3 regions of the Laceyella sacchari genome follow, and region 1 is predicted to be linked to each of the others. Evidence: a T-box and tRNA genes for the amino acid it is inferred to sense, from the RefSeq annotation. Region 1 holds a T-box; the other regions hold tRNA genes.
What was found. A T-box is a leader RNA that pairs with one kind of tRNA and senses whether it is charged. The one in region 1 lies ahead of leuS (leucine--tRNA ligase), so its partner is inferred to be a tRNA-Leu.
Positions count from the first base shown of each region.

Region 1 (9,754 bases):
ATTGAGCCGGGCATTTATGTTCCGGAAGTGGGCGGTGTCCGGATTGAAGATGATGTTCACATCACGGCGGATGGAGTGGAGTTGTTGACCCGGTTCCCGAAAACGTTCCAAATCATCGATTGACGATAGGTAAACCATATCACGAATTGCCAGCGGCGCACTACCATGTTGTCAGATGATGTGACAAGCGCGTTGCAAATGGCGTCAGGAGGAGGCAAGCTTGGCAGAGCAGGATGCTCCGTTCGCCTCCTCTTTTTGATTTGCAAAACACTAGTTGTAAGGGGGGCGCGGCTGTGGCGATCTCATTTTATCGCGTGAACGAACCATATGGTTGTTTCTCCAATTTTTCCCCACATCCGATTGTGCTGGATGGGAAAGAATGGCCAACTACCGAGCACTATTTTCAGGCGCAAAAGTTTGTGACGACGGCGCCAGATTATGCAGAGAAGATCCGGTTGGCGCCGTCACCTATGAAGGCGGCACAATGGGGGCGTTCCCGAAAAGCGCCTTTACGGTCAGATTGGGAGTCGGTGAAAGACGATGTGATGCGGCGTGCGGTTTATGCCAAGTTTAAAAGCCATCCGGAAATTCGTGATGTGTTGTTGGCGACGGGTGAAGAGAAGATCGTGGAGTTGACGACCACGGATATGTATTGGGGCGTCGGCAGTGATGGGACGGGAAAAAATCGATTGGGCATCATTTTGATGGAGGTGCGTGAGCGTCTGCGTCAAGAGTTGACGTAGTCTACATGGCCAACGACAACGGCTTATTCGCTGTTGCTGGTCGAAACGTGTCAAGGGTTGTTCACTATCACCTGCTCTTATGACCTGCTAAAATAAAATGGTGAGATCATGAAATGGGTTGTGCGGTGATAAACAATCATGCTCGTTGGTAACACACATGATTGTGAAAGAATAGACAGAACGGAAGATGTGGGGATGATTCCAGAAGTGTGCGGGACACGCCAATTGTTGGGAGATGCACCGGGAGGTACCCGATGTGATATACTGATTCTAGATTCCCTAAAAATGAAATTTTGTGCGATCATGAATATAAATGCGCGTGTAAACGTTTTGCAGGCAGGCTAACAAGACAGCAGGGAGTGGACTTATGCTACAAATTGCTTTGGATTTTTTGGCTAAATGTGGAATGTGGGGGCTATTTGTGGCCACGGCGATTGAAGCGTCGTCGTTGCCCTTTCCAGGAGCTCTTTTCGTTCTGATCTACGGTTACCTGATGGATGTTAGCCCATGGACCCTCGTCCTGATCTCCGCTATCAATAGTGTTGTATACGTTGCGTTCAGTTTAATTCCTTTTTATCTTGGCACCCGGATTGAGAAGTTTTCCAAAAAGAAATTTGACCAGAAAAAGATTGAAAAAGCGCAAATGTGGTTCAAAAAATACGGGGAATGGAGCATCACCCTGTCCCGCCCAACCGGGTTTGGTAACTATATTTCTTATATTTCGGGCATGAGCCGCATTTCACTGTGGCGCTTTATCGTGTTTAGTTATCTGGGGGTTTTTCCATGGAACACCGTTTTGCTGTTTGTCGGGCGAAAGGGGAATTTGGACACGGTTCAGCATTTTCTTGATCTCATGGAGAAATTTGGTTACATTTTGGCAGGCGTGGTCGCTTTGGCGTTTGGCGTCTGGTATCTTATCAAAAGAAATAAACAGAGTACGCAATGTGAAAAAGGCTAAATTGGCAAAGGAGCCAGCGTGTAAAACCAGCGAACATGTTGTTTGCTGGTTTTTTAGTTGGCAGGACGGCATTTGTCTTGTCAATGATCTGGATGCAACTGGGACGAAGACAAGCGTTTTGTTTCTGATTTATGTGAATGCTTGATGAGAATGGGAAGAACCGCTTGCATCCTGTATTCATAACCAGCAAAATAAGAGGGAGACAATGGAGTTGGAGGAATGGATACATGGCAACATACCGATTGGAACGAGTTGGAGAAATGCTTGAAGATAAAGGATACAATGTGATAGAGACGGAAGCGGAAGAAGTGATCGCTTGGTTCCAGTACTTGTCTGACGCGGACTTGTTTCTGGCGGTTCTCGCCGAAAAAGAGCGGATGGAAGCGGAGGAGGGACAATCTTCGTAACAGTGAACCTGATGAATCACCACTGCGTCGACATGTGTGGATGCTTCTGGGATGTGTCTGGCAAATCAAGTTGGCAGGGAATAAGCAGAGGAACCCCCTTTTCTTGAGCAACGCCTCACCACGTGGGAAGCGGATGAGAAAATGGTTTTCGAGCTGCTGGCCTATTCATCAGACACGTCTTAATCAGATCGGCGATGTCCGGTCTTTTTGTTTTTTGCAACCCTTGGTTGCGCTGTGATATATTTATTGCCGACAAGTCTCAAGGTGGACGGTGTGAGATGTGCTAAAATTCATGGTACCTGATCTGTTTGCACAGTCGATATACGTCATTGATTATGAGGAATTAAAACGGAGAGGTGTCAGGGGAATCATTGTCGACTTGGACAACACATTGGTCGAATCGACGCGACCTGACGCCACCCCGCGGTTAGTCACCTGGCTAGATGAGTTGCGATCTATGGGTTTTAAGGTGATGATTGTGTCCAACAACAATCGGACACGTGTGGCCCATTTCGCTGATCCGTTGGGGCTTCCGTACATCCATGCGGCGAAAAAGCCTTTGTTGTCCGCTTTCCGAAAGGCGCTGGAGCGGATGGGAACCAAACGGGAGGAGACGGTGGTGATCGGGGACCAGTTGTTAACCGATGTGTTCGGCGGCAACCGCATGGGTTTGTATACCATCCTCGTTGCGCCGGTTTCAAACATCGATGGGTTCTTCACGAGAATTAATCGTCGTATGGAGCGCTTCGTGTTTAGCTTGCTAAAGCGGAAAGGTCATGTGCAGTGGGAGCGTTCCAATAAAGGTGAATCAACGTAGAAAGCAAGGTGGAAAGACGATTGAACGACATGCATGAGATTCGTTGCGAAGGATGTGGCGTCGCTATTCAGAGCGAAGACCCCAAACGGGTCGGTTATGCCCCGGCACAGGCGCTCAATCGGGAGTCGGTGTTGTGCCAGCGGTGTTTCCGCATCCGGCATTATGGGCAGATTGAAGCGGTGGAACAAGATCCTGATGCATATTATCGGTTGTTGGATGCGATTGCATCGACGGATAGCTTGGTGGTGTTGGTGGTCGATTTGTTTGACTTTGCCGGGAGTTGGATTCCGGGACTGCATCGCCGCATTGGGAATAATCCGTTATTGCTGGTTGCTAACAAGGTGGACTTGTTTCCCCCTTCGACCAAATGGGGACGTTTGCGGGAATGGGTGTACCAGTCTGCACGAGACATGGGGGTTCATCCTGTAGAAGTCGTCATGTGCAGTGCTGCCAAGGGTATGAAAATGCGCGATGCTGCCCAAGCGATTGAGTATCATCGCCGTGGGCGGGATGTGTACATAGTCGGTACAACCAACGTAGGAAAATCTACGTTCATCAATGGCCTGATCAAAGAGGTTACCGAAGAGGGGGAGGACGTGATTACCACCTCACCTTACCCCGGCACGACATTGGACGCCATTCGCATTCCGCTGGATGATGGAAAAGAAATAATCGACACGCCGGGGATCGTCCGCAAAGACCGCGTGAGCGAGTGGGTCGAGCCCAAAGAGCTGAAGTTGGTCGTGCCTCAATCGACGCTCAAACCAAAAGTTTATCAGCTGAACGAGGAGCAGACGCTGTTCTTTGGGGGATTTGCCCGGTTTGACTTTGTGCGCGGGCCAAAGCAACCGTTTGTCTGTTATTTATCCAACCGGCTGTACGTTCATCGGACAAAATTGGCACAAGCCGATGACATTTGGCGGAAGCATCGCGGTGGCTTGCTGACGCCGCCCCGCAATTCGGAGGCGTTGCCCGGATGGAAGAAACATACGATCCATTTAAACGGCCGCCAAAAGCAGGATATCGTAATTTCCGGACTGGGTTGGGTCGCGTGCGGCAAGGAAAAAGCTACGCTGGAAGTGTGGGCGCCGGAAGGAATTCAGGTGACGACACGTCCGGCATTGATCTGACGCGGGCTGTCGGGCAAGCATAAAGAGATCGCATCTCTCAAGGGGGAAGAGGAATGGGGTTCATTGACAGCCATACAGGGTTGCTCGGTTTACTCGGTGATCCGGTGAGTCATTCCAAATCGCCGGTTATGATGAATGCGGCATTGGCCGAACTGAATGCTCCTTATGTGTACTTGGCGTTTCGGGTTTCCCCATCTGCGCTGGAGGAGGCAGTGAGGGGATTGCGGGCGCTGGATGTGAAGGGATGGAATGTTACCATTCCGCACAAAGTGGCGATCATGGAACATTTGGACGGATTGGATGATACGGCGCGGGAGATTGGTGCGGTTAATACCGTGGTGAAACGGGAAGGCAAGTGGATCGGTTATAACACCGACGGAGCTGGCTATCTTCGCTCCTTGCAGGAACAGATCTCGTTTGAACCGGCCGAGCAACGGGTGGTTCTCTTGGGAGCGGGCGGAGCGGCACGGGCTGTCGGTTATGCACTGGCGGCGGCTGGCGTTTCTTCGATTACCGTTGCCAATCGAACAGTGGCTAAGGCGGAGGAGTTGGCGCACCACTTGTCCCGCTATACCCAGACAAAAGCCGTAGCCGTAAATGATAGCCGGAAAGAGATTGAAGCTGCCACGTTGATCATTAACACCACGTCGGTGGGGATGGTGCCGCGGACGGAGGAGATGCCGATTCCGGGTGAATGGCTCAATGCCCATCATTTGGTGAGCGATCTTGTCTACCATCCGCGCATGACGGCCCTGTTGCAAGCGGCCAAGGCCAAAGGCGCAATCATCCATACCGGTGAAGGCATGCTCTTGCATCAAGCAGCCTTGGCGTTGGAGTTGTGGCTCGGGAAAAAGGCGCCAGTCGAAGTTATGCGCAAGGTGTTGGAAGCCTCCTTGGCGGGAAAAAGGGAACAGAAAGAGTGAATCATCATGAGAGTAGGGATATTTGGCGGGACCTTCGACCCAATTCATCTGGGTCATCTCATCTTGGCGGAACAGGCGCGCGAGGTTGCCGCATTGGATCAGGTTTGGTTTATCCCCGCGGCGGAACCGCCGCACAAATTGGACAAACGGATCTCGGCCAGTAACCACAGGGTCAACATGGTTCGTTTGGCGATCCAACACCATCCTTGCTTTCAACTGTCTACAATGGAACTGGAGCGGAAAGGTCCTTCCTATACGCATGACACGGTGCGGATGTTGTCGGAAGCACATCCAGATGCCCAGTTTTACCTCTTGGTCGGGGCGGACATGGTGAAAGATTTGCCCAATTGGTATAAAATAAAGGAAATCCTGCAATCTGTCCAAGTCATTGGTTTGGGAAGGCCGGGCGTGGAGGTGGAAAGCTTGCCTGTTTACGTGAAAAATCGCCTTCATTGGATACCGGACCCGACGCTGACGAACATTTCCTCCACCATGATCCGCCAGCGTCTCAGTCAAGGGAAATCAGCGCGTTACCTTGTTCCGGATGCCGTTTACCAGTATATGAAGGAGCATGGGTTGTATGGATCTTGAGATTTTATTGCAAGCTACAAAAGAACAGATGCCGATCTCACGGTGGGAACACACCCTCAGGGTGAAAGATACCGCTCTGCAGCTGGCAGACCGGCTGGGCATGAACCCTCATCCCGTAACCGTCGCAAGCATTCTGCATGATTATTGTAAGTTCTGGCCCGACACCGAGCTGGCCGAACGGATTCGGCAATCGGATTTGCCGAAGGATCTGCTCCAATACAACAAAGAATTGTGGCATGGTCCGGTCGCTGCCATCGTAGCCCGCGATCAATTTGGCATAACCGATCCCGATGTGCTTCATGCAATCCAGTACCACACGTCGGGGCGCGAGGGCATGTCCCAGCTCGAAAAAGTGATTTGGCTAGCCGACTATATTGAACCGGCGCGCCAATTTCCGGGATTGGACGAAGTGCGGTTGCTGGCGGAAACAAACTTGGATCAAGCATTGCTAAAAGCGCTGGAAAACACGATCCAATTCTTGATTCAGAGGAAGCAAAAAGTGTACCCACCAACGCTGTTGGCCCGCAACTGGTTGTTGGACCAAGTGGCGCAAATGCAAACGGAATCAAGGGAGGAATTTTTTTGAACGTAGTGGAAATCGCACAATTGGCGGCCACCGCTGCCGAGGAGAAAAAAGCTCAAGATGTGACGGTTCTTGACATTCGCGGGATATCGGGATTTGCCGATTATTTCGTCATCTGCCACGGGAATTCCCAAACGCAGGTACAAGCGATTGTGACCGGCATCAAAGAGAAGATCGTCGAACTCAACCTACCACTCAAAGGAATCGAAGGATATCAGGATGCTCGCTGGGTTCTTATTGACCTCGGGGATGTGGTTGTGCATGTTTTCCACAAAGATGAGCGTGAATTTTACGGTTTGGAACGACTGTGGGGCGACGCTCAGCAAGTGAAAGTGCAATAAAGCGTTGACACTGATTTTCCCCTTTGCATATAATGATGAAAAACATATGATTTCACAGCTATGATAAGGAGTAGTACTCCGCTTGGCTCAGCACAGAGAGTTGACGGTTGGTGCAAGTCAATCTGAGGCAGTGGACGAACTCGCCTTATCGCCCTGGAGGGGAACGAACTTTTAGTACCCTTCAGCGATTCATCCCCGTTACCGGATTTTGAGTGAGTACTTGATTTGGTGCTAATTAGGGTGGTACCGCGGGAATTGGTTATTCAACCTCTCGTCCCTAGCTGAGACTAGGGGCGGGAGGTTTTTAACTTTTTTAGGACAGGAGCGTACAGGTCATGAGAGAGTATACGCCAAAAGAAATTGAGCGCAAATGGCAACAGGCGTGGCAGGAAGCGCGCCTGCATCAAACGGATGAAGATGAGAGCAAACCCAAGTATTACGCATTGGAGCAATTTCCTTACCCTTCCGGTGAAGGATTGCATATGGGGCATATGCGGGTTTATTCCATCGGTGATGTGGTGGCCCGGTTCCGGCGCATGAACGGCTACCGCGTCTTGCATCCGATGGGGGCGGACGCGTTCGGCTTGCCTGCGGAAAATGCGGCGATCAATCGCGGCATCAATCCCAGAGAGTGGACCTTGTCCAACATGGAGCGCATTCGCAAAGAGCAAGCGCTGATCGGTGCTTCCTATGACTGGGACCGTTATATTGGTACTTGTTTGCCTGAGTATTATAAGTTTACCCAATGGCTGTTTTTGCTGTTCTATGAGCGGGGATTGGCTTACCGCAAGAAGGCCTTCGTCAATTGGTGCCCCGACTGCAACACGGTATTGGCCAATGAACAGGTGGAAGACGGCAAATGCTGGCGTTGTGATTCAGAAGTGACCAAAAAAGAGTTGGAACAATGGTTCTTACGCATCACTGACTATGCGGAACGTCTGCTGGAAGGGTTGGACCGCCTGCCGGACTGGCCTGACAAGGTGCGGGCGATGCAGCGCAATTGGATCGGCAAGAGTGAGGGAGCGCATGTCACATTTACGGTGCCCGAATGTGACGATGAGCCGGTGACCGTCTTCACCACCCGGCCTGACACCCTGTTTGGGGTGACTTACATGGTGGTGGCGCCTGAACATCCCTTGGTGCCTCGTTTGGTGAAAGGCAAAGAAACGGAAGCAGATGTGCTCGCTTTCATCGAACAGATGAAAAAACAATCTGAGATCGAGCGCACTTCCACCGAGGCAGAAAAAGTGGGCTTGTTTACTGGTGCATACGCCAAGCATCCGCTTACGGGAGAAAAAGTACCGATCTGGGTGGCCAATTATGTCCTGATGGATTACGGCACGGGCGCCGTGATGGGAGTGCCTGCGCATGATGAGCGCGATTTCCAATTTGCGTCCAAATACGGATTGCCCATCAAAGCGGTGATTCAACCAGCAGAAGGGGAACCGTTGCCAGAGCCGTTGACGGAAGCGTATACCGAAGACGGGGTACTGACCGGTTCAGGAGACTTTGACGGGATGCCTAACCGCCAAGCGGTGAAGGAGATCGCCAAGTTCCTGGAAGAGCGGAAGCAAGGCGGTTGGACGACGACATACCGTTTGCGTGATTGGCTCATCTCCCGTCAACGGTATTGGGGCACGCCCATTCCGATGATTTACTGTGACTCGTGCGGAGCGGTGCCGGTGCCCAAAGAGCAATTGCCGGTTATGTTGCCGGAAGATGTGGTGTTTGATGGAAAGCGCAACCCGCTGACCACTTCGGACACTTTTGTGCAGACGACGTGTCCTCGTTGCGGCAACAAAGCGCGCCGTGAAACAGATACGATGGATACGTTTATCGATTCTTCCTGGTATTTCATGCGTTACACGGACGCGCAAAATGAAGATGAGCCATTTACGCCGGAAAACGCGGCCAAATGGTTGCCGGTGGATGAGTACATCGGTGGTATTGAACATGCGGTATTGCACTTGCTCTACTCCCGCTTCTTCACCAAGGTTCTCTACGATGCGGGCTTGGTGCCAGTGGACGAACCGTTCAAAAGCTTGTTGACACAAGGCATGGTGTTGAAAGACGGATTCAAAATGTCTAAATCCAAAGGCAATGTGGTGAGCCCTCTGGAAATCATCGAGAAATACGGTGCGGACACGGCTCGGCTCTTCATCCTGTTCGCGGCTCCGCCTGATCGCGATTTGGAATGGAGCGATTCCGGTGTGGAAGGCAGCTATCGGTTCATCAACCGCGTGTGGCGGCTGATCGCCCAGCATGAAGCGCTGTTTGCGCAAGATATCCCTGTGCAGGGCGAACCGCAAAGCGGCGAAGCAAAAGAACTGCGCCGCCTGATGCATCAAACCATCAAAAAAGTGACTAGCGAGATCGGGGAGCGTAGCCATTTCAATACTGCGATCAGTGCGATCATGGAATTGGTCAATGGGCTGTATGCCTATCCCGAGCATGCTGACCGCGCAGTGCTGAAGGAAGCGCTGGAAACACTGGTGGTCTTGCTGGCTCCGTTCGTACCGCACGTGACAGAAGAACTGTGGCAGTCGATGGGGAAAGAAGGCAGCGTGCACCGCGTAAACTGGCCCACCTACGATGAACGGGCCTTGGTGCTGGACGAGGTGGAAATCGCTGTGCAGATCAATGGCAAGGTGCGGGACAAGTTAGTCGTTGCAACCGATGCCAGCCGAGAGGAAGTAGAAAAGCAGGCGTTGGAAACCGAGCGCATCCAAGCGTTGATCGAGGGAAAAACGGTACGCAAAGTGATTGTGGTGCCTGGTAAACTGGTAAATATCGTAGCAAATTAAGGCGGATGTAGCCAAATAAGAGGCTCCGTTCCCGGTATATGGGGGCGGAGTCTTTTGTCGTTCTGGCAGCACACAGTGGGGTATCAGCCCTATTGTGCAAATGGAGAGAAACAGGTATAGTGTGGGTAATTGGAAAAAAATGTCGGAGCGTGAAGGCGATGGTTTACTGGGGTTGGACACCGAGGGAGAAGGGCTTGGCGATTGCGTTGGCGGGGGTTGTGTTGACGGTGGGGGCAGTCTGGCTGTTTGGACAGGAAGAGCGTCCTGACAGGCAGGAATGGATGGAATACCCTGTTCAGGGCAATCCGCCCGTGACCGAAAGACCTGCGGCGAACATGAGCAAGCAAGTGAGTAAGAATGCGATCATCATCGATGTGAAAGGAGCAGTGCATAAGCCAGGCATTTATCATTTTAATACGGAGGCGAGAGTGTATGAGGCGCTGGAGCGCGCTGGTGG
Region 1 is NZ_CP103866.1:2,505,301-2,515,054, reverse strand. It holds gene NYR52_RS12215 (M24 family metallopeptidase) at 1-123, shown strand, start outside; gene ybiA (riboflavin biosynthesis intermediates N-glycosidase) at 294-743, shown strand; gene NYR52_RS12205 (DedA family protein) at 1,111-1,701, shown strand; gene NYR52_RS12200 (hypothetical protein) at 1,929-2,108, shown strand; gene NYR52_RS12195 (YqeG family HAD IIIA-type phosphatase) at 2,401-2,925, shown strand; gene yqeH (ribosome biogenesis GTPase YqeH) at 2,955-4,055, shown strand; gene NYR52_RS12185 (shikimate dehydrogenase) at 4,109-4,978, shown strand; gene NYR52_RS12180 (nicotinate-nucleotide adenylyltransferase) at 4,985-5,569, shown strand; gene yqeK (bis(5'-nucleosyl)-tetraphosphatase (symmetrical) YqeK) at 5,559-6,155, shown strand; gene rsfS (ribosome silencing factor) at 6,152-6,493, shown strand; T-box leader at 6,545-6,775, shown strand; gene leuS (leucine--tRNA ligase) at 6,829-9,297, shown strand; gene NYR52_RS12160 (helix-hairpin-helix domain-containing protein) at 9,456-9,754, shown strand, end outside.

Region 2 (9,754 bases), 220 kb from region 1:
ACTACAGATTGCCCTGGGGTGACTGCCCGTTGCCGTTCGACGAATTCCACGCGGAAGGTGCCGTCCGGTTGCGGAAGTACGCGCACCGGTTGGTCTTTTTGACGGTAGCGGAATTTAGCGGTGCATGTAAAAGGCTCGTTTGGAGTGTCGCCTTGGCCTAACCAATTGATATCGGTGGCGATGAGTCCACCGGAGTACAGCGCTTCATGGTCATGGCCTTGCGCCACATAGAGAATGTTCTTTTCAATGTCCTTTTTCACGACAAACCAGGGTTCGCCTGTTCCGCTTCCACCGATCCCCAATCCTTGACGTTGACCCAACGTATAATACATCAAGCCATCGTGCCGCCCTTTCACTTCCCCATCCAGGGTAAGGATCTCTCCAGGTTGTGCAGGCAGATAGTGGCTGAGGAATTCACGGAAATTCCGTTCGCCGATGAAACAGATGCCGGTGCTGTCTTTCTTTTTGGCTGTGGCCAAACCGACTTTTTGCGCGATCTCACGCACCTCCTGTTTCTGCATGTGCCCAATGGGGAACATGGCCTGCAACAATTGTGGTTTGTTGACGGCGTACAAGAAATAGGTTTGGTCTTTATTGGGGTCTGCGCCACGGGCAAGGTATTTTTCTCCGTTTTTCTCGATGATTTGTGCGTAATGGCCCGTTGCAATGAAATCGGCCCCCAGTTGTTTCGCTTTGTTTAAGAACTCGCCAAACTTGATCTCCCGGTTGCACATGATGTCCGGATTGGGGGTTCTGCCTTTTTTGTATTCATCAAGGAAATACTGAAACACTTTTTGTTCGTATTCCTTTTCGAAGTTGACAGAGTAATAGGGAATGCCAATCTGTGCGCAAACGCGGCGCACATCTTCGAAGTCTTCCGTGGCTGTGCAATGGCCGAATTCGTCGGTGTCATCCCAGTTTTTCATGAACAGCCCGATCACTTCATAGCCTTGCTCTTTTAGCAACCAGGCGGTTACGGACGAATCCACGCCGCCGGACATGCCGACCACCACGCGTATATGTTTCTTGCTCATTTGCATCACTTCCAGTGTTCGGTTTCATACCCTTGTTTCGATGGCATGTCTTCATTATAATCGAAACCAAATGTTTTCAACAAATCCGCAGGCAAACGATCTGATTGATTAGAGATTGGTGGATGTGCAAATATGGACCAAAAACAATTATTGCAAAGCAGGCTCACTTCGACACAAATTTTGGTGCTCGGATTTGCTGTGACGATTTTGATCGGGGCGTGTTTGTTATCTTTGCCGATGGCTACAGAATCCGGACAGGGATTGCCGTTTATTGATGCGTTGTTCACAACCACCTCGGCTGTATGCGTGACGGGGCTAGTGGTGGTTGACACAGCAACAACGTTTAACACCTTTGGCGAAGTAGTCATCTTATTGCTCATTCAAGTGGGCGGATTGGGCTTTATGACGTTCGGCACGTTTTTCGCATATCTTGTGGGCAAAAAAATCGGATTTCGGGAGCGGTTGGTGTTGCGGGAGACATTCAACCAGTTCAACATGCAAGGGGTAGTCAACCTCGTGTTGAAAGTCCTCAAAATTACCTTCATTATTGAAGGAATCGGATTTGTATTGTTGAGTGTGCGGTTTGTTCCCGAATTCGGATTGGAAAAAGGACTTTATTTCTCTCTTTTTCATTCCATTTCTTCATTTAATAGTGCCGGGTTTGATTTGTTTGGAGAAAAGGAACCGTTCAGTAGCATCACCCATTATGTTGCAGATCCGTGGATGAACCTGGTTGTTTCCTCCCTTGTTATTTTGGGTGGGATCGGGTTTGTTGTCATTTTAGAATTGCTTCATTATCGAGCGACCAAACGGATCAGTTTACATACCAAGATTGTTCTAACCATGACGGGCATCTTGATCGTGATGGGTATGTTGGTGATTTTGGTGGTGGAATGGACCAATCCCAAAACTTTGGGCGGGCTGTCGTTTCAAGGAAAAATCATGGCATCTTATTTTCACTCTGTTACACCGAGATCAGGTGGCTATAACACGCTCAGCATGGGGGATATGTACTCAGCGACACTGTTTTTCACTGTGTTGCTGATGTTTGTGGGAGCTTCTCCCAGTTCCACGGGCGGGGGAATCAAGACGACCACCTTGGCGACCATTCTGCTGTCGGTCTGGTCAATGATCCGCGGACGGGATGATGTCATCGCATTTAAGCGCCGCATTCCCCACGGGTTGGTGTACAAAGCGCTCACCGTGACTGTGGCGGCGACTACGCTGGTCATCTTGGATACGATGTTGTTGACGATCACTGAGCAAACGGATCTGTTGACCGCTGGGTTTGAGACGGTTTCCGCGTTTGGCACAGTTGGTTTGACCATGGGATTGACCCCGACGTTGTCAGTGCCAGGCAAAGTGATTGTTCTGCTCACAATGTTTGCCGGTAGGTTAGGGCCGCTCACCATCGCTTTTGCCATTGCTCACAGTCAGCAACAACCGCCTTACCGTTATCCTGAAGATAGACCGTTGATCGGTTGACGAACAGGTCGGATGGGGGGAGTACCCTCCCGGCATGGCAAGTGGTTGATCGGTCGTTAAAGTGGGCATGCTGGTAAGGAATGTGGTGTGACGGAGTTGGCTAAAAAATCGTACTAAGATTGTCGAAACGCCAGGCTTAAAAGCGGTTGTCAAAGCAAAGTGGTTCCAGTAAGCTATTTACAAGCGCAATGGCATAGAAATGAGTATCATGTAACCACTTTCAGTAAGGAGGGGCTTATGCGAATCAAAAAAAAAGATTTCTTGCCATCGGCTCTCCTCTGCTGCAGTTTTCTTTTCTTAAGCGGTTGCGCCACCGTGATAGAAAAAATTCAGCATACGACTGGAAACCAAGTTGAAAAAGTAGAACAGTTGGCAGTAGACGATATTCAAAAGCAAGAGACGGAAGAGACACCGAGACAAGAGGATACATCGGATTTGCCCAAGAGCCCGGCTCCACATACGGAGTTAAATGATATTTTAAACGATGAAGGAAAAGGGGAGTACGCCGGCGAGAAGTTCAACCGGAGTAAGGTGGTTCAAGCTTTGAACCAGATGCCCAAAGGTTTGAGCGATGACAAGGCGTATGCCTATTTATTGGGTTTAGTGGGTGAGAACTACCGGAGCGATGTGGAACGCTTCAAAAATCTAGAGGAAGCCGATTATAAAGAGATGGTCGATGTTTGGGTGGCAGCGCGCCACAAATACCCCAAGCCGACACCTGCTTCCGCTTCCAAGGATAAGCCGTCTTCAACGCTTACACCTGAACAGCCCAAGAAAATGAACATGTCCGTCATGCTCGACGCCAGCGGCAGCATGAACAGCCAGTTGTCGAATCACAGCAAGAGCAAGATGGACAGTGCCAAACAGAGCATTGAACAATTGGCTGCCGCCTTGCCTCCGAAGCGCTCCCTGTTGCAAGTGAAAGTGTATGGCCATGAGGGAAGCAGCGCGCAAAAGGATAAAGAACGGTCATGCCGAAGTCAAGCGAAAATCTACGCCGGGGATAAATGGGACCGAGAAAAACTGCGTAAAGCGCTGAGCCAAATTCATCCGACTGGATACAACCCATTGGCACTGGCTATGGGTAGCAGTTCCAAAGACATGCAAAAAGGGGCTCCGGCTACCGTGGAAAACCATATACTCATCATCAGCGATGGGTTTGAGAATTGCGGCGGGGACCCGGTACAAACGGCTAAACAGTTGCATCGCGAGTACATGGCCAACATTCATGTGATCGGTTTGGATGTGGAACCGGAAACGGAGCGGCAATTGCGGGAAGTGTCTACCGTTACGGGAGGCGCTTATCAAACCGTGACGGATGAAAAAGAATTGAAGCAGGCCGTAAAAGAACGAGTGGAGATGGTGAACCGACTGAATGATCCATGGCAGATCCGGGCACTCCAAACTGCGATCCATGCGCATCACCAAGACGAAAAAGAACTGACTAAACAGCATCAGAAGATGAAGAAGAAAGTGGAAACCGAGCATCAGCGTTTGAATGAGGCCAATATGTATATCAAGAATGAAGGAAAAATTGACAAAAAGACATGGACGGAAATCGATACATGGATCGACCAACGTTGGCAACAGCTTGAATCATTCACGGAAGATCGATATGGGGAAGTAGACTCCCTGTTGGATTCTGAGTTTCAAGAAGAGACACACCGCTTGATGAATGAATGGGAAAAAGATGGCGGCAAAAAGGAAGAGTTTCAGAATAAAGCCGTGCAGCTGTTAAAAGAGGATTTGCTGAAGAAAAAAGCGGAAGAGGCTGGCGGGCTGACGGACCTGTCGAATCAGCAGAGCGAATGAGGGGAATGTGATGTCTGAGTGTCCATTTGCGTTTGTGTATGATGAGCGTCTGGGATTGGCTCGACCTGTTCTTTATGTCGAATATGAAGAGCTTTCCCAAGAGAAGCAAGATGAATTTGAATTGAAATGCCAAGAGTGCTGTTCGTATATTCCAGAACGGATTAAGGAGATCGAGCAGGACTATATGCAGCGGTATGAAGCACTAGCAAATACGGAGGATGAAACGGAATTTTTGCGGTTGAACGACGAATTGAACGAGTTGTCCAAGCGCATCTGTGAATTGAATTTGCTGTATTTGCAAATAGAAGGAACCTATTTGTCTGCCAATGTACATGCGTAGATTAAAGGTTGGGGTGTGGAAACATATCCCAACCTTTTTTATTACTATAAGACTTTACCATGCTAATGTATTAGTGTATCATCAAACAATAGTGAAACAATGTACAGAAAGAAGACGTGTTTTAGGAGTGGAGAAAATGAAACAGAAACAATTGGGTTTATTCTCTTTGATGGCGGCGGTCGTGGGAACCATCGTCGGCGGCGCCGCCTTCAATTTGCCAAGTGATATGGCGGCAGCAGCAGGAAGCGGTCCGGTCATCCTGGCTTGGGTGATCACCGGCTTGGGCATGTTGGCGCTGGCGATGGTTTTCCGAAATCTTTCGTCGCGGAAGCCGGAGTTGAGCGGTGGGATCTACAGCTACGCCAGAGCCGGATTTGGACCGTTCATCGGTTTTAGCAGTGCTTGGGGTTATTGGATTGCATCAATTTTGGGGATTGTTGCGTTTGTGACATTGTTTTTCCAGACACTTCGCTTTTTCTCTCCGTTGTTTGGTCAGGGGGATAATCTGCCTTCCTTGGTGGGAGGGATTGCGTTTGTGTTGTTTTTTCACTGGTTGGTAGCACGTGGGATCAAGGAGGCAGCTATTATCAATATCATGACGACAGTGGCCAAGTTGATCCCGATCCTGATCTTTTTAATCATTGTAGCGGCGGCATTTAAGCGCGATGTGTTCATGGCCGACTTATGGGGCCCGGGGAGCTTTTCTTGGCAGTCGGTCAGCCAACAAGTGAAAGACACGATGTTGGTTACTTTATGGGCTTTCGTAGGAATTGAGGGTGCCATTGTCTTGTCGGGTCGGGCTAAACGAGCAAAGGACGTGGGCGTGGCGACCATTGTGGGGTTGCTGGGCACTTTGGCGATTTATCTGTTGATTTCCGTACTGTCGACAGGGATTTTATCACAAGCTGAGCTGGCTGCATTGCCAGAACCGTCCATGGCCTATGTCTTGAAAGCGATCGTGGGGCCTTGGGGGGCAGTTTTGATTGTGATTGGCCTTCTGATTTCTATCTCGGGAGGCATGCTCAGTTGGTATTTGGTGACGGTTGAGATTCCGTATGTGGCGGCGCAAGATGGCGTGTTTCCGGATCGATTTGCCCAGGTGAATCGTCAAGGTACACCGATGGTATCGCTGTGGTGGTCGACGGGAATCACTTTGCTCTTTACCGGTTTGGTGTACGTGTCGGCGTCCACTTATCAAAAAGTATATTCAATGGCCAGCGTTGCCATATTAATCCCATATCTATTGTCTGCCTTGTACCAAGTAAAATTGGCCTTGGTGGGGGAAACTTATCTTAAGGATGGACGGAGAACAAGAGATCTTTTGATCGGCGCGTTGGCTACAGGCTATTCGCTATGGACGCTTTATGCCGCTGGCCTCACTTATTTGTTGATGGTTTCCGTTGTGTACGCGGTGGGCATGGTGCTGTATCTCTGGGTGCGACGAGGGCAGGAACAGAGCATGCGCAAGTGGGATTGGATTGTTGCCGGAATCATTGTGATGGCGGCTTTGGTAGCACTGGGCGGCGGGATGGTGTAAATTGGTATATTAATTTTTTGTAAAGGCGAAATTAATATATGGTTAAATGTGCGTCCGAACTCTGTTCAATCCCTTTTGTTAAGTCTATGATTATTTTTGGTTAAATAATGGTTAACTAGGAGGAATTGAACGTGCTGTTTAACCGCTCAAAAGACCGCCTTTTTTTCAAAATAATGGTTGACGCAACCACCAACATCGCGGAGGCCGTCCAGCTTTTCCGCGAAAATGTGGAGACGCTGGAAGAAAAGGAAGCCTATGCGGAACGCCTGAAAGAACTGGAAGACAAAGGGGACCATTATACGCATCAGCTCATTAGAGAGTTGAATCAAACCTTTGTTACGCCATTAGACCATGAAGATATCCTCAAGCTGGCCTATACGCTGGATGACGTCATTGACGGCGTGGAAGCCTGCGCGGCTCGCTTTGTTTATATGCAGGTGGACAAAACAAATTCCTGCCTGATCAAGTTTGGAGAGATCTTGGAGAAGAGTGCCCGCCATCTCCATGATGCTTTCATCGCTTTGGAAAAGCGCGACTATGAGTTGATCCGCAAGATTTCCATCGAGATTAACTTGCTTGAGAATGAGGGCGACCGGTTGATGCGCGAAGGCATCATGGAGTTGTTTGCGGATCCGGTGGATGTGGTTCATCTCATCAAAATGAAAGAGATTTATGAGAAACTGGAAGATGTAACGGATGCTTTTGAAGATGTGATGGACATCATGGAAAGTGTGGTCATGAAGTATGCTTGATCCATTTTGGGTTTTAGTCGCCGTTGTCGTATTGGCTCTCGTGTTCGACTTCACCAATGGATGGCATGATACGGCTAACGCTATTGCTACTGTGGTGGGAACACGAACACTTTCTCCGGCGATGGCGATTCTGATGGCTGCCTTGCTCAACATAGCGGGGGCTTTTTTTTCGACGGAAGTGGCGAAAGCGATCGGAAAGGATATTGTCGATCCAAATCACGTGACATTGATTGTGTTATTGTCGGCGTTGTTGGCAGTAATCTTGTGGAATATCATTACAGTGATCCTGGGTTTGCCGACAAGTTCGTCCCATGCCTTGATCGGTAGCTTGATTGGCGCTGCCGTCGCTTATAAAGGCACTGCGATTCTGCAAACTCACGGTATCCTGATGATATTGGTCGCGTTGCTGGTTTCACCGGTGTTGGGTGCGTTGGTTGGGGCTGGTCTTATTAAACTCATTCGTGCGTTATTCAGCAATATCCCTCGTTCCAAGGTGAAAAGGACGTTTAAGCCGTTGCAGATCTTTTCCTCCGCGTTCATGGCGTTCAGCCATGGTGCAGCCGACGCCCAAAAGGCGATGGGAATCATCGCGATGGCATTGGTTGCGTATGGCTCCCATACCGAGTTGTATGTGCCAGATTGGGTGAAGATTGCAGCTGGGCTCGCCATGGGCTTGGGTACAGCGATGGGCGGTCAGAAAATCATCCACACCATTGGCTCGCGTCTGAGTCGCTTGGAAACACCACAAGGTTTTGCTGCTGAGACGGGAGCTGCGCTGTTGTTGGCGACAGTGGCGAAAATCGGAGTTCCGGTAAGCACCACGCACACCATCACGGGTGCCATCATGGGCGTGGGTGCGGCGGAACGGGTTCGTAGCGTTCGCTGGAGTGTTGCCACCAAGATTGTGTACGCTTGGGTTTTGACATTGCCCGTTACTGCTTTGATGGGCTATATCTTTTATACCATCTTCAAAGTGTTAGAAGGATAAAATGCCAAAGCTTGCGCTCCGTTTGTTCATTGGATGGGCGTAAGCTTTTTCATGGCAAAGAAATATGAAAAAACCCAGTGGATTTCCACTGGGTTTTGATTGGCGTGCCCTGGAAGATTCGAACTCCCGACCTTCTGATCCGTAGTCAGACGCTCTATCCAGCTGAGCTAAGGGCACATATGTGATTGGTGCGGACGAAGGGACTTGAACCCCCACAGCCTTGCGGCCACAAGAACCTGAATCTTGCGCGTCTGCCAATTCCGCCACGTCCGCATAAATGGTAGTGGTGAAGACAGATTTAAATATATCATCATCTTAAAGAGATTGCAATCATTTTTTTGCAACAAAATCATATTTTTAATATTCGGCCCTTTTTTGGTAAATGGGAATGGCTTGTTTATTCGGATAGGGCGTGTAGTGCAGGAATGGCGTGGCGTTTCTGCTGTTGATGGGTTGTTTGATTTTAAAAAAATTTGGTCGAATGTTTGGCCGCATGGTATAGTAAAAGCAGTCAAACTTCAATGAGCGGGGGATTACCCACCCCTTATCTTGCAGGTGAACGCCTTAAGAGGCAGCTTACTGGCTCCCCATTACAGGGTGGGGAGGTTCGCAAAGAACATAGCAACGGTCTGTATACAACATCGCGGAAATAGAGAAAAAGCAGGAGGAATGACCGATGAGTGAGATTCGCTGGTTGGACGAAGTGGAAAAACGCAAAGAAGATATATTAAAAGATCTGGACGGGTTGCTTAGAATTGAAAGCGTACTCGATGAATCCACAGCGGGGGAGAAGGCGCCATTTGGGCAAAAAATTGCTGAAGCGTTGGAATATATGATGCAGTTGGGGGAGAAAGACGGGTTCCTCACAAAAAATGTGGATGGGTATGCAGGTCACATCGAATACGGTGAAGGTGAAGAACTGATTGGTTTGATTTCCCATATCGATGTCGTTCCGGCAGGTGAAGGGTGGACTTCTCCTCCTTACGAGCCGGAAGTGCGTGGTGGCAAACTTTATGCCCGTGGTGCAATCGATGACAAAGGGCCAACCATGGCCGCATACTACGCCTTGAAAATCGTTAAAGAGTTGGGCTTGCCTCTCTCAAAGCGCGTGCGGCTGATCATCGGTACTGACGAAGAATCGAAGTGGCGGGATATGAAGGCTTATTTTGCGCGTGAAGAGATGCCGACAATGGGATTTTCGCCGGATGCTGATTTTCCGATTATCGCCTCTGAAAAGGGGTTGTTGGATATCCTGCTCACTGGAAACGGTCAAGAACAACCAGTTGATGGGGATTATTGGACACTGGCTGAATTCAAGTCAGGCCAGCGGGTCAACATGGTTCCCGATCAAGCGGTGGTCAAATTGGCAGGCGAGGGCGATGTGTTTGAATTAAAAGAGAAAGTGCAAGACTTTTTGCTGACACATCGAATTCAAGGTTACGCGGAAGAAAACAACGATGGTGTGTCGATTGTGATCCAAGGGCAATCCCACCATGGTTCCGAACCGCATAAAGGGTTGAATGCCGCATTGGAAATGGCTCGCTTGCTGGGGCGTGTTCCGCTTGATCCGTCGGGGCGGAACTTTGTTGACATGCTGAATGATCTGCTTGTTGACGGGTATTTTGGCGAAGGATTGGGTATTGCCCAAGAAGAAGAAGTCTTAGGCAAACTGACTGTAAATGCGGGCGTTGTTGAACATGTCCACAACGGGCGCCAGTCGCTCCGCATCAACGTCCGGTATCCGCTCGGAGGGGATGCTGAATCCATCTTGCAGACCATCACGGACAAAATGTCGGCTTATGGCTT
Region 2 is NZ_CP103866.1:2,730,255-2,740,008, reverse strand. It holds gene mnmA (tRNA 2-thiouridine(34) synthase MnmA) at 1-1,040, opposite strand, end outside; gene NYR52_RS13380 (TrkH family potassium uptake protein) at 1,167-2,519, shown strand; gene NYR52_RS13375 (vWA domain-containing protein) at 2,757-4,331, shown strand; gene NYR52_RS13370 (hypothetical protein) at 4,342-4,671, shown strand; gene NYR52_RS13365 (basic amino acid/polyamine antiporter) at 4,808-6,208, shown strand; gene NYR52_RS13360 (DUF47 domain-containing protein) at 6,340-6,960, shown strand; gene NYR52_RS13355 (inorganic phosphate transporter) at 6,953-7,948, shown strand; tRNA gene NYR52_RS13350 (tRNA-Arg) at 8,049-8,125, opposite strand; tRNA gene NYR52_RS13345 (tRNA-Leu) at 8,135-8,221, opposite strand; gene pepV (dipeptidase PepV) at 8,625-9,754, shown strand, end outside.
Region 2: it encodes a tRNA-Leu, which carries the amino acid that the T-box ahead of leuS (leucine--tRNA ligase) is inferred to sense. The anticodon was not compared.

Region 3 (9,754 bases), 1.5 Mb from region 1:
ACCGAAAAAATGCCCGGATTGATCAAAACGAAAGTAACCAAGTTTTCAAGCACTCCGATGGGAACCGAGTCGCCGTTTTATTTGCAGGCAGACATGTACTTTGAGTCGGAGGAGGCTCTCCAAGCGGCAATGAAATCCCCTGAGGGCAAGGCGGCTGCCAAAGATGTGATGTCCTTCGCCGGAAAGCTGATCACCATGATCATCGGGGAAGAGGCGGAAGCTGAGTGAGCGGGTCGTGGCTGACAACGCCGGCAGTGGTTGGCGCCGGTACGATGGGGATGGGGATTGCGGAGGTGCTGGCGGCGGCCGGTTATCCGGTGTTGGTCTGGGACATGTCGCCCGCGGTGATGGAGCGCGCCCGCAAACAATGGAAGGAGCGGTTGGCGGCGCGGGTAGCCAAAGGTCGTTTGTCCGCCGAAGAAGCGGAGGGAATGTTTGAGCGCATCCAACCAGTGGAGAGCCTTGATGAGCTGGCGAGATGCGAGCTGGTGATTGAAGCGATCGTGGAGCGCTTGGAAGCCAAGCAATCCCTGTTCGCGCAGTTGGATGAGCTTGTGTCCCCCACCGCAGTCCTTGCTTCCAACACCTCTTCGCTGTCGATCACTGCGATCGCTGGCGCCACCAAGCGACCTGGCCGGGTGTTGGGCATGCACTTTTTCAATCCAGCGCCTCGCATGCCCTTGGTCGAGGTCGTACATGGTGCGCAGACAGCGCCCCACGTGCTTGAACAAGTCTACGGATGGTTGTCCGGTTTGGGCAAAGTGCCAGTGCGGGTGGCAGATGCTCCCGGCTTTCTGGTGAACCGGGTAGCCCGTTCGTACCATACCGAGGCGGTCAAGTTGGTTGCCCAGCAGTCAGCTCGCAAAGAGCAGGTGGATCGTATTTTGGAGGGAGCTGGCTTTCCGATGGGGCCCTTTGCCCTACAAGACTTGATCGGGATTGATGTCAATTTGGCGGCGTCTGTTTCCGTATATGAAGCGACTTTTCATGAAGCGCGGTTCCGTCCGCATTATCACCAACAGCGAATGGTGGAACAAAAGGCGCTAGGACGCAAGACGGGAAAGGGGCATTACGAGTATGGCGGATAAGGTGGTGATTTTGGGGGATGGCCCTTTCCGGGAGCCGCTGGCAACATTTCTCGCGTCGCAGCGAGTAGCTTGCATTTCGCCGGAGCAGGCGGACGGCCGTGACGTGTTGGCAGTGATTGATGTGCAAACCGGGTGTGATGGGGGCAAACGCGATTGGCTGGTCGGTGCGGAGTGCGTGGTCTCCGAGCGGACGCCCATTTTTACCTCTGTCTTGCACCGGACGGCGACCGAGATCGCCTCTTGGTTGGCCCATCCCGAGCGGGTGGTGGGATTTTCACCCGTGCAGTTCGCGGACATGCCGGTGGTAGAAGTGTGCCGCCCCCTACAAGCGGAAGAGGATGCCAGCTGGACAGATCATCTGCAAGTGCTTGCTGGCTGGGGGAAAGAGGTAGAGGAAGTGGGAGATGAGCCGGGGTTGGTGTTTCCGCGCACCTTGGCGCTATTGGTAAATGAGGCGGCTTTTGCACTGGCGGAAAAAATCGCTGACAAAGAAGATATCGACTTGGCGATGCGCAAAGGAACCAATTGGCCGTACGGGCCACTGGAATGGGCAGACCGCATCGGTATCGACCAGATTGTTGCCATATTGACTGGATTGGAGAGGGAGCTGGGAGAAGAGCGTTACCGCCCGGCGCCGCTGTTGCGCAAAATGGTTTACGCCGGGTATCTGGGCCGGGTCAGCGGCCGCGGGTTTTACTGTTATGATGAGCAGTCGGTGCGGAAGGGAGCAGAGGGATGAGGCGTCGCGAAGTGGTGATAGTGGATGCCGTGCGCACCCCGATCGGCCGATATCGAGGGGGCTTGAGTCGGGTGCGCCCCGATGATCTGGCGGCTCATGTCATCCGGGCTTTGGTTGAGCGCAATCCGCAACTGGATCAAGCAGAGATCGAAGATGTCGTGTTTGGATGCGCCAACCAAGCGGGGGAAGACAACCGTAATGTGGCTCGGATGGCGTTATTGCTGGCCGGATTGTCAGAAGAAATCGGAGGAGTCACGGTAAACCGCTTGTGCGGTTCGGGATTGGAAGCGATCAATCAAGCTGCGGCGGCAATCCAGATGGGGAGCGGCGATGTGATGATTGCCGGGGGAGTGGAGAGTATGACCAGGGCGCCGCTGGTCATGATGAAGCCGGAGCAAGGATGGGCCCGTGGTGATCAGGCGTTGGTGGATACCACCTTGGGTTGGCGGTTCATTAATCCCCGGTTAGCTGCACGCTATGAACCGATCAGCATGGGAGAAACTGCGGAAAATGTGGCCGAAAAATGCGGCATCACCCGTGAGGAGCAAGATGCATTTGCCTATCAAAGCCAAATGCGAGCTGAACAAGCCCGCGTGCGAGGCGCGTTTCAGGCGGAGCTGGTGCCTGTGCCGGTGGCAGAGGAAAAGGGGGAAACCGTCTGGGTATCTGCGGATGAACACCCCCGGCCTCAGACAACTCTTGCCAAGCTGAGCCAGCTTCCGCCGGTGTTTCGGACAAACGGTACGGTGACTGCTGGCAATTCCGCAGGTATCAATGACGGAGCGTCAGCACTATTGCTGATGGAACGTGAAACGGCCATTCGCTTGGGTTGTCGTCCGTTGGCCCGCGTGGTGGCATTTGCTGTGGCTGGAACCAATCCGCTGACCATGGGGCTGGGACCGGTACCTGCTGTGCGCAAAGTGTTGGCGCGGGCAGGGCTTACGGTGGACGATCTGGATTTGATTGAACTGAATGAAGCATTTGCCGCCCAAGCCCTCGCTTGCATGCAAGCATTGGCGTTGGACCCGGACAAAGTGAATGTCAATGGCGGCGCGATTGCACTTGGACATCCACTTGGAGCCAGCGGAGCACGAATCATGACGACATTGGTACACGAGTTGGTACGACGAGAAGGGCGATACGGTTTGGCAACCATGTGTATTGGTGTGGGACAAGGGATCGCCACGGTGATTGAACGCATTTGAAGCATCTTATCAACCAAAGGAGCGTGTGACATGCATATGGAGAAAGTTGCTCTTTTAAAAGAAAAATACGATTTGCTGATCAATGGGGAAGCTGTACCAGGTAGCTCCGGCGAGACGTTCACCGTCTACAATCCGGCCACGGGAGAAGCGATTACGGAAGTGGCGAAAGCGACCCGTGCGGATGTGGATCGTGCCGTGGAAGCGGCTCGTGCGGCTTTGACACAAGGAAAATGGGCGCGTTGGCCCGCTTCGCGCAGAGGGCAAATCTTGAACAAGATTGCTTCCATCATGCGGAGCCGTTTTAAAGAGTTGGTAGAGTTAGAAGTGTTGAATACGGGGAAAGCACTCTCTGCGGCTAAAGGGCAAGTGATGCAGGCGATTGAAGACTTTGAGCTTTACGCGGGGGCAGTCTCCACCATCCAAGGTCACACCAAACCGGTGCCAAACGGATTTTTCCATTATTCGGTCAAAGAGCCGGTCGGCGTGTGCGCGCAAATTATCCCTTGGAACTATCCATTGATGATGGCAGCATGGAAAGTGGCTCCCGCCCTGGCCGCAGGATGCACAATCGTTTTAAAACCGGCGAGTTTGACGCCTTTGACCGCGCTCGCTTTGGCCGACATTTGCCATGAGGCAGGGGTGCCTAACGGGGTGATCAACGTCATTACGGGAAGCGGCTCGGATGTGGGATCGTACCTGGTGGAACATCCCGGGGTGGACAAAGTGGCGTTTACCGGGGAGACGACGACGGGTAAAGACATCATGGCTAAAGCATCCGAAACATTGAAACGGGTCACGCTGGAGCTGGGAGGAAAATCGCCGAACATCATCTTTGCTGATGCTGATCTGGAAGCAGCGGTCAACGGCGCTGTCTTCGGGATCTATTACAACACCGGACAATCCTGTGAGGCGCGGTCCCGCCTGTTGATTCACGAGGATATTTATGACGCGTTTATCGAACGGTTCATTGAGAAAACAAAACAATTGCGTCTGGGTGATCCGTTCAGCGAAGAGACCCACGTGGGAGCAGTGATTTCGCAAGCGCAATGGGATACGATCCATAGCTATGTGCAAGCGGCGGAAGCAGAAGGAGCACGGGTTCTTTGCGGCGGTAAGCGGCCCGAGGGGAAAGAGTTTGAGCGGGGGCATTGGTATCTGCCTACTTTGATTGGCGATGTGACCAATGACATGCGAGTTGCGCAAGAAGAAATCTTCGGACCGGTAGTCGTGGCAATCAAATTCAAAGATGAGCAAGAAGCGATTCGTTTGGCCAACGACACCGTGTACGGATTGGCGGCAGCTGTTTGGACGCGCGACCACGCGTTGGCCCACCGGGTGACCGGACAGTTGAAGGCGGGTGTCATCATGGTGAACAATCCCTTCTCCACTTTCCCAGGCTTGCCGTTTGGCGGATATAAGCAATCCGGGTTTGGCCGGGAGCTGGCGCTGGAATCGCTGGACTTGTACATGGAAACCAAAAGCGTGCTCTCTTATGTCGGGCCAAAACCGCTCAACCCTTTTGGTCTATAGGAGGAAGAGCATGAAGCAGGGGCTGGAACCAGGACATCAAGAAACCATCTCCATTGTCGTAACTGAGGAGATGGCCGCCTCTTTCGCCGGGCAGATGGTGCATCCGGTTTTGTCCACGGTGCATATGGTGTACTACATGGAGTGGGCTGGCCGCAAAGTGATTCTGCCGTTTTTGGAAGAGGGAGAAGAAGGGATCGGGGCTACCATTCACATTCGTCACATCGCCCCCGCCCCCATCGGCAAACGGGTGGATTTCACTGCGACGGTCATTGAGCGGACTGACAACAAAGTGGTGTGCCAAGTGAAAGCCGAACACGACCGGGCCGTGGTGGGAGAAGGGGAATTTGTGCAGGTTATTCTGCCACTCTCCAAGATCGAGGCCAACATCAATCGGATGAAATAAGTGCAAACCGCCGCAATATATTGCGGCGGTTGCTGATTTTATGGAAAAATGATGTGGGCAAAAAAAATTGAAAGTACCTGTTGACATTATCTTAGACACATGATAAATTTATAAATGTCGCTACGACATAATGAAATTTCATAAACGAGCCGAAGTGGCGGAATTGGCAGACGCGCACGACTCAAAATCGTGTTCCCTCAAGGAGTGTGGGTTCGAGTCCCACCTTCGGCACCATATTTAAACTAGAGATGATTCTCTGGTTTTTTTATTTTTGCCAGATTTACTTGATCGCACGCCAAGGATAAGAACAATAAAAAAATGTATGTAAGGTTGTTGACTTTATCTACAATGCGTGCTAAATTATATCTTGTCGCTTAAACCATGACTGTGAATAAGTTTGTCGGGATGTGGCTCAGCTTGGTAGAGCACCTGGTTTGGGACCAGGGGGTCGCAGGTTCGAATCCTGTCATCCCGACCATTTTCTTTGTTTAACGCCGTGATGCGATGAAATATATATCCATCGGGATGTGGCTCAGCTTGGTAGAGCACCTGGTTTGGGATCAGGGGGTCGCAGGTTCGAATCCTGTCATCCCGACCATTTTCTATTTGTTTAACGCCGTGATGCGATGAAATATATATCCATCGGGATGTGGCTCAGCTTGGTAGAGCACCTGGTTTGGGACCAGGGGGTCGCAGGTTCGAATCCTGTCATCCCGACCACACAAAAAAGGAGGCCGTCTAAAGGTCTCCTTTTTTATTTTGCCGTTTTTTTCGATGCGGTTGGCAATAAGTGGTGTTCGATGAGATGGGAGACAGCATGTTCATCATGGCGAGCCACGATCACATCTGCCTGCTTTAAGACTTCGGGATGTGCATTGCCGACTGCAGCCCCCAGACCGGCCAATTTCAACATGTCCAAGTCGTTGCAGTGGTCGCCGATTGCGGCCAATTGTTTCGGCTCCATCTCTAGTTGCTCTATGAGCTTAGCGGCGGCCGCTCCCTTGGACATACCGCGCGGCAATATTTCAAAATAATTATCGTAAGACAGAGTGGCGTCGATTGGGAAGGCGGTCAGCGTGTCCGACCATGTGATCACTTGGTGCATTTCCTGCGGATCAGCGATAACAACCAGTTTGAGGTACGGGACATCTGGGAGATCATTAAACGAAGGCAGAGACACCACGTTCAGGTCTTCCGTTTTTTCAGCGGCTAAGGCGGCTTCCGTAGCGGGACGTAGCTGGGTGATATAGATGGCGTCGATGCCATAGATGATCAAGTCCATCGGACAGGATAAGCGTTCTAAGGCGTTGGCTACCAACTGCCGGATCATGTCGGCTGGCAATGTGGATACAGGTGACAAGTGTCCGCTTGCCGGATCAAACAGCAGTGCTCCGTTGCAGAGAATGACTGGAACCTCCAGGCTTAATTCGTCAATGAAGCGTTTTGCTTCCATATAGGTGCGACCGGTGGCCAGAGTGAAGATGCCCCCGTGCTCCCGAAACCGTGCGATGCTACGTTTGTTTTCCGATGATATCCGATTGCCGGTGCCAAGCAAAGTGCCGTCAACATCAGATACCAACAAGGGATAAGGCAACAAACTCATCACAATCCACTCCTTTATCTCTTTCAGTGTACGGGTATAAGGTCAAGCGGAAATTGAGAAATGATTCATTTTTGATGAAGCTTGCCAACCAAGTATATCATGCCGAAGCTCTCTTCGCCGCCCTTTCCATTGGCGGCCGCACATCGTACAATGAAAAGGTCTTGACAACACGTTCCGCCGCCAGTGAAAAAACTTGGGACAAATAGAGAGGAGATAGAGAGGATGCAGATGGGATTGGATGAATTATTTCATCGGGTGCAACATTGCACGATGTGCAGATTGCATGAGCGGCGCACACAAGTGGTCCTTGGAGAAGGCAACCCCCATTCCCCGTTGATGATTGTGGGTGAAGGGCCGGGAGCGGACGAGGATATCCAAGGGCGCCCCTTCGTCGGGAAAGCCGGGCAGTTGTTGAACAAGATGTTAGCGGCGGCGGAAATCCCGCGGGAACAGATTTACATAACCAATATTGTGAAATGCCGTCCGCCAGGCAACCGGACGCCGACCGAGGATGAAATGAACACTTGCATCGTCATTTTGCGGCGGCAATTTCTCGTGATTCGTCCCAAAATCATTGTGACATTGGGCTCGGCTCCCACCCGGGCATTGATTGATCCTAAGGCGAGAATCACCCGTGTCCGCGGTCAATGGGTGGAGAAGAAAGGTGTGCGGTTCATGCCGACGTTTCACCCGGCATACCTGTTGCGCAATCCGGAAGCCAAACGGGAGGCCTGGGCGGATTTTCAGCAGATTCGGGACGCATACAAAGAAGTGTTGGCCGGTATGAACAGTTGATGAAGACGTGTCTGGTGAATGGGTAAGCAGGATCACACGTGACAGAGGCGCTCATTGAGAAAAAGGCTTTTCCTTCCACTACACCGCTTGTTTGCCAGGCATGCCCCAGACGCAGAATAAAGGAAGCAGGTGATCAGACGATGGAACGATTGCGGAGCATCCTGACCCGCATCGATGGAAAAGGATACAAAGCGTATAAAGATTTAACAGGAGAATATCGGTTTCCCCACTTCCAATTGTTTGTCGACTATGTGCAGGGAGATCCGTTTGCCTCGCCGTCCCGCATACGCGTGCGCATTCCCGGTGCACGTATCTCTTGGAAACCGGATTGGATGGCCAGCACTTTCCGCAGGACGGCCCTGGAAGACTGGTTTGTCCGCAAATGGGTGCGACAGCTTGACCGATCGGCACCCCGTATCTCAGGCACAGGCAAAAGCGGCCTGATCGCCATTGATCGTCCTGGGCAAGCGATTTTACAGCGTACGGCAGTCGTCGTTACACCGGAGTGGTTGGAAGCACGCCTCCACATCGGGTTGCCGGCGCGGGGGCGGACGGTGATGGGCAAAGCTGCCGCTGAGATGTTGTGTACCGTGTTGCCTCAGTGTGTCCAGCAAGTGGCGACCCTGAGTGAAGCGGATCAGCGGGCCATCGAGCAGCGGATGTGCTTGGTGGACAATCAGCAAGCGATTCGCCAAGCGATGCGCGAACGGGGATGGGTGGCGTTTGTGGCAGATGGGGCAATTTTGCCACGCGAAAGCGGCATCAGTGACCGACCCTTGCGCGGAGAGCAGGTCATACCGTTTGCCGCTCCCCCGTCCCTGCGACAAACCGTGCCGGTTCCACATGGGGAATCCATCAGCGGGATGGCGATTCCCCGCGGAATCACCTTGATCGTCGGCGGAGGATATCACGGTAAAAGCACCTTATTGCAAGCGATGGAACGAGGTGTTTACAACCATATTGAAGGAGATGGACGGGAATATGTGCTGACCGATCCCGACACGGTCAAGGTGCGTGCAGAGGACGGGCGCCGAGTAGAGAGAGTAAATATTTCACCCTTCATCAATCAATTGCCTTTGATGCGAGATACGACACGTTTTTCCACCGAGGATGCGAGTGGTAGCACCTCGCAGGCTGCCAACATCATGGAGAGTTTGGAAATGGGTTGTCGTTGCCTGCTGATAGACGAGGACACCAGCGCCACCAACTTTATGATTCGCGACGCCCGAATGCAGGCCTTGGTAGCTAAAGGAAAAGAACCAATTACTCCATTCATCGACAAAGTGCGTCAGCTGTATGAAGAAAAAGGCGTGTCCAGCGTGCTGGTCATCGGTGGATCAGGAGATTATTTTGATGTGGCTGATCTTGTGATCATGATGGATCAATACCTGCCTCAAGATGTGACTGCTAAGGCGAAAGAGATTGCTGGCAACCAACAGAGCGGACGTGTGCGGGAAGGCGGTGCGACTTTCGGGGAGATCACTGCCCGTTCACCGTTGGCCAAAGGGCTGGAAGCGGATCGCAAAGGGCGGGAAAAAGCGGAAGCGAAAGGCCGACATGCCATTCTTTACGGTACGCAGGCGGTTGACTTGTCTGCCAGTGAGCAATTGGTGGATACCAGCCAGACCAGAGCGATTGCACTGATGATGCGTTGGATCGGCGAACGTGCAGATGGACGAGCGAGTTTGCGGCAGCTGATTGAAGCTGGTTTGAAAGAGGTGGAAGCACACGGATTGGATGTGCTTTCGCCATTCCGAGGGAAGCATCCGGGTGATCTGGCTTTGCCGCGTAAGTATGAGATCGCCCAAGCAATTAATCGCTTGCGTTCTCTGCATGTAAAAGGAGGGGACAAAGGATGAAGGAAGTGATCATCTATACCGACGGTGCCTGCTCACACAATCCGGGGCCGGGCGGATGGGCGGCGGTGCTCTTGTATGGTCAGCACCGCCGGGAGATTTCCGGAGGGGAACGGGAGACGACGAACAACCGGATGGAATTGATGGCCGTCATTGAATCCCTCAAGTTGCTGAAGGAACCATGCCGGGTCAAATTGCATTCAGACAGTGCTTATATCGTGAATTGTTTTCAGCAAAAATGGTATGTCAAATGGATCAAGAACGGTTGGATGACCGCAGGCAAAAAGCCAGTTGAAAACAAGGATTTGTGGCAGGAGTTGCTGGCCTTGTGCGAGGAGCATGAAGTGGAGTTTATCAAAGTGAAAGGGCATAGCGATGTCGAATTGAACAACCGCTGTGATGAATTGGCCCGCGCGGCCGTGCCGAGATAGGGGAGAAACTGGCAAGAGCGCAGGGAGATCGCCATGGTATAATAACATCTCGAATTGTCGACGGAAGGGGCAGGTGCCGCCAAGCGGAACAACATCTAAGGAAA
Region 3 is NZ_CP103866.1:634,016-643,769, forward strand. It holds gene NYR52_RS03350 (EthD family reductase) at 1-228, shown strand, start outside; gene NYR52_RS03355 (3-hydroxyacyl-CoA dehydrogenase family protein) at 225-1,088, shown strand; gene NYR52_RS03360 (3-hydroxyacyl-CoA dehydrogenase family protein) at 1,078-1,827, shown strand; gene NYR52_RS03365 (thiolase family protein) at 1,824-3,032, shown strand; gene NYR52_RS03370 (aldehyde dehydrogenase family protein) at 3,063-4,562, shown strand; gene NYR52_RS03375 (thioesterase family protein) at 4,573-4,965, shown strand; tRNA gene NYR52_RS03380 (tRNA-Leu) at 5,114-5,199, shown strand; tRNA gene NYR52_RS03385 (tRNA-Pro) at 5,367-5,443, shown strand; tRNA gene NYR52_RS03390 (tRNA-Pro) at 5,487-5,563, shown strand; tRNA gene NYR52_RS03395 (tRNA-Pro) at 5,609-5,685, shown strand; gene NYR52_RS03400 (HAD family hydrolase) at 5,720-6,568, opposite strand; gene NYR52_RS03405 (uracil-DNA glycosylase) at 6,791-7,363, shown strand; gene NYR52_RS03410 (ABC-ATPase domain-containing protein) at 7,504-9,222, shown strand; gene rnhA (ribonuclease HI) at 9,219-9,650, shown strand.
Region 3: it encodes a tRNA-Leu, which carries the amino acid that the T-box ahead of leuS (leucine--tRNA ligase) is inferred to sense. The anticodon was not compared.